3 regions of the Streptomyces sp. C1-1 genome follow, and region 3 is predicted to be linked to each of the others. Evidence: riboswitches for the same ligand, from Rfam matches in the RefSeq annotation. Region 3 holds a riboswitch; each other region holds the start of a gene.

Region 1 (2,233 bases), 1.2 Mb from region 3:
CCCCGTCGAGGTCTCCCTCGCGCCGGGGCCGACGCGAGGGCAGACCATCGTCGACCGGCGCCCTCGGCCCGGCGAGGCCGAGCACCATGACGGCGCCCGTGAACAGGCTCTGGTGGATGTGGCGTTGGACGTGGACGTGGAGCGGTTCGTGAAGTTGTATCTGGCGACTGTCGAGCGGTCCTAGTCCGCTTCGGCCGCTCTTGCCGTCCAGCGCTGCTCCACCTTCGCCAGGCGCCAGTAGGCCAGTGCGGCCGCCCATACGAGTACGAACAGGCCGACGATGACGTAGCCGATGTTGCCGACGTCCAGGCCCGCGAGTTCCATCGTGCCGATGAAGAAGGCGACCACGATGGACAGGCCGGTGATGGTCAGGTTGTAGAAGACCTTGCGGACCGGGTTGGAGAACGCCCACTGGTAGGCGAAGTTCATGAAGGTGCCGTCGAGCGTGTCGAACAGGCACATGCCCGCGGTGAAGAGGAGGGGGAGGCAGAGGATCGCGTACCAGGGCAGGCCCGCCGCCGCTCCGGAGCCGGCCATCACCATGAGGGTGACCTCGGTGGCCGTCTCGAAGCCCAGCCCGAACAGGAAGCCCACCGGGTACATCTGGCCGGGGCGGCTGATGGACCGGGTGAGTCGGCCGAGGAAGCGGTTCATGAAACCGCGGGAGTCGAGGTGGCGTTGGAGCTCGTTCTCGTCGTACGTGCCCGCCCGCATCGCCCGGAAGACGCGCACGATGCCGACCAGGGCCACCAGGTTGAGCGCGGCGATGAGATAGAGGAAGGTGCCGGCGACCGTGGTCCCCAGGAAGCCGAGGACCTGGTGGGTGCCGGAGTTCTGGTTGGTCACCTTGTCGGCCAGCTGCGTGCCCGCCGCGATCATCACGGCCAGCACGATCACCACGCTGGAGTGCCCCAGCGCGAACCAGAACCCGACCGACACCGGCCGCTTGCCGTCGGCCATCAGCTTGCGGGTGGTGTTGTCGATCGCGGCGATGTGGTCGGCGTCGAAGGCGTGCCGCACGCCCAGCGTGTAGGCGGTGATGCCCAGGCCGATGCCGAAGGCCTTGGAGCCGACCTCGTAGTGGCCGGGGACCACCAGGAGGAAGAGGATTCCGAAGGCGACGATGTGGAGGGCGGCGATCACCGCCACCAGTCCGGCGGTCTTGACGGTGTCCTCGCGCCGCCAGCGGAAGGAGACGTCCTTGCTCTCGGGCAGGGTCATGCGATCAGCTCCAGCACCTCGTGGATCTTTCGTGAGCTGCCGTGGCCGGTCTCCTGGCTTACGGGTCGTGCGTCCGTCATCCCTGCCTTCCCAGCCGTCGTGAGACGACCAGTGGCTGTCCCTTGCGGGACGCGGGACGGGGACTCCCCGATTTCAGTGGCGAGGGCCGCTCCGGTATCGCACCGGATTCCCGAACGCCACGGCCCGCTCACCGTAGGCGACCGTACGCATCCCTGCATAGCTGCGTACCTGCGCAGGTATTCAAGATCACATCGGGGACTGCGAGGATGACCCCATGCATCTCGTCCCGGCCGATCGCGCAGACCGGCGCACCATCGACGGCCACCGGGTGTGCGACGCCATCGCCGCCATCGGTGACGAGGCCCATGTGCGTACGTGGGCCGACCGCTTCTCCCTGCTGGCCGACCCCAAGCGGCTGGCCCTGCTGCTCGCGCTGCATCGCACGGGGCCGCTGGCCGTGTCGGACCTGGCGATCGCGACCGGCATGAACGACCCGGCCGTCTCCCAGGCACTGCGGCTGCTGCGCGCGGCCGGCGTGGTCGCCGGGGAGAAGGAGGGACGCGTCGTGCGCTACCGGGTCGTCGACGAGGACGTACGGCTGCTGCTCAAGCACTGTGCCGCCGACGCGACCTGACGGCGTGCGGGCATGACGGACGCCCCGGAGCGGGGGACCCCCGGGGCGTCCGTCGTTCGGGAGTGGTTCAGGAGCGGGCGCCGCGCCGGCGTCGGCTCGCGACGACGATCGCCGCGCCGCCGGCCAGGAGGACCGCCGCGCCGCCGGCGATCATCGCGGAGTCGCTGCCGCCGCCGGTCTCGGCGAGGTCGCCTCCGCCGCCGTTCGGCGTGGCCGCCGGGACGCTGGTGGACGCGGACGCCACGGGGGTGTCCGGCGTCGACTCCGAGGCGCTGGGCGTCGGGGTGGGGCTCTCCTCGGCCGGGGTGGACGGGGTCGTGGAGGGCGTGGCCGGGGGCTGCGACTCGGTGGTCGTGC
Region 2 (2,233 bases), 3.9 Mb from region 3:
GCAGTCCTCCGCCGCTCATGACGAACGCCCCTTCAGCAGGGCGCGCGCGCCGGCGCTCACGCCCAGCGCGAGCAACCCCACGCGCCGTGACAGCCGCACCGCCCGCTCGATGTCCCCGACCCGCACAGGCCGCCCCTCCCTGTTCAGCACGGGCCGGTGCTCGACCCGCCCTCCGTACGACAAGGTCCCGCCCAGGCGCACCCCGAGCGCGCCCGCGAACGAGGCCTCCACGGGCCCGGCGTTGGGGCTCGGGTGCCGGCCGGCGTCGGCGCGCCAGGCCCGTACCGCCCCCGCCGGATCGCCCCCGGCGACCGTCGCGAGCCCGGCCGTCAGCCTGGCCCCCGGCCAGCCGGCCACGTCGTCCAGCCGCGCCGAGGCCCACCCGTAGCGCCGGTACCGGGCCGACCTGTGCCCGACCATGGCGTCCAGCGTGTTGACGGCCCGGAAGCCGAGCAGCCCCGGCACCCCGCCGACGGCCCCCCACACCAGCGCCCCGACCACCGCGTCGGAGGTGTTCTCGGCGACCGACTCCACCACGGCCCGCGCGATCCCGTCGGCGTCCAGCGCCTGCGGATCCCGCCCGCACAGATGCGGCAGCCGCGCCCGGGCGGCCTCGACGTCCCCCGCCTCCAGCGCCCGCCCGACGGTGCGGGCCTCCCGTGCGAGCGAAGTACCGCCGACCACGGCCCAGGTGGCGGCGGCCGTCAGTGCGACGGAGGCGGCACGGGAGGGACGGACGAGCGACTGTGCCGCGGCACCGAGGGCCACGGCACCGCCCACGCACACGGCGGTGTGCAGCGCGCCCCACCCGCGGTGGTCGCGCCACAGAACTCTCTCGACGGCGCCGGCGGCACGCCCGAACACGGCGACCGGATGCCCGCGGCGGGGATCACCGAGGAGCTGGTCACCGAGGAGTCCGGCGGCGGCGCCGTACGCGAAGACGCGATCGGCCCGCACCGGCTCAGCCCGCCGAGGGGTCGGGCAGGGCCGGGGTGGTGAACCTCAACAGGCAGCCGCGCATGGCGATATGTCCTCACTCAGGGTGTCCGCGCCCTGGTTCGACGAGACCGGCGGTGGGAGTTCCTGGCTCCCGGGGCTACCTACCCCGGTGACAGTGGCGGGACCGCGCCGGAATCACACCGGCTTCCTCCCTTGCCGCCGTACATGGCCCCGGCAGTCCACCACGCCCCCGAACGGCAGTCAACTTGCCGTTGACCTGCGGCGCGGGAGTGTGCTGAGGCCCACACGCAGGGGGTCGCCGGGGTCACCGGAACGCGTGATGCCGGGACGGATCTCCGTCCCGGCATCACAGGTGCGTTCGAGGCTCAGGCCTTGTTCATGATCAGTGAGATTCCGTACGCGACCGCCGCCGCGCAGCCCGCGAAGGCCACGTAGGCTCCGGTCGCCGCGAGCGTCGCCGAGTTGCCCTCGGCCACGGCCCGTTCGCGGCGGGACAGGCCCATCACGCCGAGGGTGAACAGGGCGACGAGACCCACGGTGACCGCGAGGCTGACGCCGAAGACGGAGCCCAGAGCTGCCCAGTCGATCTTCATGCTGCTGATTCCTTCGTTACCGGATGCTCGGGACTCAGACGGCGGCCGGCGGGGCCGCCGGCTCCGCGGTCGTGGTGGTGGTCGTGGCCGGCGCCGAGATGGTGGCCGTCAGCTCCTCGCTCACGGTGCCCGCGGGCGGCGGGGTCACGGCGGCGATGGCGGTGGTCACCACGCCGGGCGGTTCCTCGGTCTCGTTGACGTTGGACGCGTCGACGACCTCGCGGCGCGAGAGCTTCCAGATCGCGGCGCTCGCGGCGACCAGGAAGACGGCGACGACGGCGGTGCCCCAGTCCCCGAGGTCCGTCACGGACTCGGCGCCCGCGCCGACGAGCGCGGCGGCGGGGAGGGTGAGGACCCAGGCGACCAGCATGCGGGTCGCGGTCGACCAGCGCACCACACCGCCCTTGCGGCCCAGGCCCGCGCCCATCACCGAGCCGGAGACGACGTGCGTGGTGGACAGGGAGAAGCCGAGGTGCGAGGAGGCCAGGATCGCCGTGGCCGCGCTGGTCTGGGCGGCGAAGCCCTGCTGCGGCTGCAGCTCGGTCAGGCCCTTGCCCATCGTGCGGATGATGCGCCAGCCGCCGATGTAGGTGCCGAGCGCGATGGCGAGACCGGCGGAGAGGATGACCCAGGTGGGCGGGTCGGAGTCGGGGGCGACGACGCCGCCGGCGACCAGGGCG
Region 3 (2,233 bases):
TCGCGCGCGGGCAGGGTCCTGCGCGCCAGTCCGGCCGCCTCCGCCGCGCGGTACGCCGTGTCGAACTCCTCGCCCCACAGGTCCACCAGCCCGGGCACGTCCGCGGGGGAGAACAGGCTCCACCGCTCGTCGGCGTCGACCCGGCGCATGAACTCGTCCGGGATCCAGTGCGCGAGGTTCAGGTTGTGCGTGCGGCGGGCGTCCTCGCCGGTGTTGTCGCGCAGCTCCAGGAACTCCTCGATGTCGGAGTGCCAGGTCTCCAGGTACACCGCGGCGGCACCCTTGCGCCGGCCGCCCTGGTTCACCGCGGCGACCGAGGCGTCGAGGGTCTTCAGGAACGGGACGATGCCGTTGGAGTGGCCGTTGGTGCCGCGGATCAGCGAACCCCGGCCGCGGATGCGGGAGTAGGCGATGCCGATGCCGCCGGCGTGCTTGGAGAGGCGGGCGACCTGGTGGTAGCGGTCGTAGATGGAGTCCAGCTCGTCCTTGGGGGAGTCGAGGAGGTAGCAGGACGACATCTGGGGGTGGCGGGTGCCGGAGTTGAAGAGGGTGGGGGAGGAGGGGAGGTAGTCGAGACGGCTCATCAGGCCGTAGAGGGCGGCGACTTCGTCCAGGGCGCGACGGCTGTCGTCCTCGGCGAGTCCGGCGGCGACCCTCAGCATGAAGTGCTGGGGCGTCTCGATCACCTTGCGGGTGATCGGGTGCCGCAGCAGGTAGCGGCTGTGCAGGGTGCGCAGGCCGAAGTAGCCGAACCGGTCGTCCGCCCGGCGGTCGATCAGCGCGTCGAGGCGGTCGGCGTGGACGCGTACGAACCGGTCCGTGCGGTCGGCGATGAGGCCCTCGCGGTGCCCGACGGCGACGGACCCGGTGAACGACGTGACCCCCTGCGAGGCGGCCTCGGCGGCGATGCCGATGGTCAGCAGCCGGGCGGCCAGCCTGCTGTAGGCGGGGTCCTCGGAGATGAGGCCCGCCGCCGCCTCGGTGGCGAGCTCGCGCAGTTCCGCCTCGTCGGCGTGCGCCGACCGGCCGCGCAGCGCCGCGGCGGCGACCCGGCCGGGGTCGGCGTCGGGAAGGTCGGCGGTGAGCTCGGTCAGGGTCCGCAGCAGTGCGGTTCCGGGACCGTCGGTCTCCGTCGCCGCTGAAGCCGGATCGGCTGGCGCGATGGTCACGTGGGGCTCTCCCTCGCTCGGCACGGGGCCTTGCGGGCAGGGGGCAGCTCACGAGCGCACGGGGCGTCGCGTCCACCGGCCCATTCCACGAGGCCCGGACGTCATGGCGCCCGGGCCACGGCGGCCGGGCGCACTGTCGGCAGGTCCTCGGACTGACGCCCATACGCGGATGAAAGCGCATGAGTACACCGTTGCGGGACAGTTCCGGATTCACACCGGATTCCCCTGCGGCGACAGCGAGCATGAGCATACATCTTGTGTCGGGTGAGAACAGCACCCCCATATGTTGTGTCGCGGCGACTTCGGAGCGTGTCAGAGCGCCAACTCGTAGGTGAGGAGCGTGAACGTGTCGCCGGGGATCGGATTCCAGTCGCGGCCGGGCGCGCGGAGGAAGCCGAGGCGTTCGTAGATGCGGTGCGCGGCGTGCATCTTCCGCTGGGTGGACAGCACCACGCCGGTGCACTCCGAGGCTCTCGCGCGGTCGACGCAGGCCCGTACGAGGGCCTCGCCGACGCCCCGGCCGCGGGCCGCGCGGTCCACGGCCAGCATGCGTATCTCGGCCTCGCCGGGGCGGGCGAGGTCGGCCATCGGGCCGCCGGCGGGGACGAAGGTGACGCCGCCGAGGAGGCTGCCGTCGCGGACGGCGACCAGGACGTCGGCGGCCGACGCCCGCTTGGCGACGTCGCGCAGCTCCTTCAGGTACCAGTCGCTCTCGCCGAAGGCCAGCAGGCCGTCCTGGACGTAGGCCCCTGCGGTGATCTCGCCGAGGGCACCGAACTCACCGGGTTCCACCGGCCTGATCAGGATGTCCATGGGCCCGAGTCTGCCGCACGGGTACGACAACGGGCCGCCGGATTCTCCGACGGCCCGCAGATCGTGTGCCGCAGCGCCTAGTGCGAGGTCCCCGCCGTGGCCGACGGCAGCTCCACCTGGACGCCCGGGTCGCCCGCGTCCGCCGTGTAGTCCTCCGGCCGGGTCTCGTCGACGCCGTCCGGCGCCTTGAGGGCCTTCAGGGCGAAGGTCAGGACCACCGTGACGACCACGTTGAGCACGAACGCCGTCAG

Evidence for each region. A riboswitch is a leader RNA that binds a small molecule or an ion and turns the genes downstream of it on or off. The one in region 3 is predicted to bind cobalamin.
Region 1: another riboswitch for cobalamin. It lies ahead of ACQF4J_RS22860 (HoxN/HupN/NixA family nickel/cobalt transporter); the one in region 3 lies ahead of ACQF4J_RS17155 (ribonucleoside-diphosphate reductase subunit alpha).
Region 2: another riboswitch for cobalamin. It lies ahead of ACQF4J_RS34850 (cobalamin biosynthesis protein); the one in region 3 lies ahead of ACQF4J_RS17155 (ribonucleoside-diphosphate reductase subunit alpha).

What each region holds. Positions count from the first base shown of each region.
Region 1 is NZ_CP189826.1:5,005,342-5,007,574, reverse strand. It holds gene ACQF4J_RS22865 (nucleoside hydrolase) at 1-184, shown strand, start outside; gene ACQF4J_RS22860 (HoxN/HupN/NixA family nickel/cobalt transporter) at 181-1,221, opposite strand; cobalamin riboswitch at 1,249-1,438, opposite strand; gene ACQF4J_RS22855 (ArsR/SmtB family transcription factor) at 1,517-1,876, shown strand; gene ACQF4J_RS22850 (LAETG motif-containing sortase-dependent surface protein) at 1,944-2,233, opposite strand, start outside.
Region 2 is NZ_CP189826.1:7,675,345-7,677,577, forward strand. It holds gene ACQF4J_RS34845 (cobyric acid synthase) at 1-19, opposite strand, end outside; gene ACQF4J_RS34850 (cobalamin biosynthesis protein) at 16-957, opposite strand; cobalamin riboswitch at 1,059-1,198, opposite strand; gene ACQF4J_RS34855 (hypothetical protein) at 1,326-1,553, opposite strand; gene ACQF4J_RS34860 (inorganic phosphate transporter) at 1,588-2,233, opposite strand, start outside.
Region 3 is NZ_CP189826.1:3,802,244-3,804,476, reverse strand. It holds gene ACQF4J_RS17155 (ribonucleoside-diphosphate reductase subunit alpha) at 1-1,169, opposite strand, end outside; cobalamin riboswitch at 1,291-1,419, opposite strand; gene ACQF4J_RS17150 (GNAT family N-acetyltransferase) at 1,482-1,982, opposite strand; gene mctP (monocarboxylate uptake permease MctP) at 2,060-2,233, opposite strand, start outside.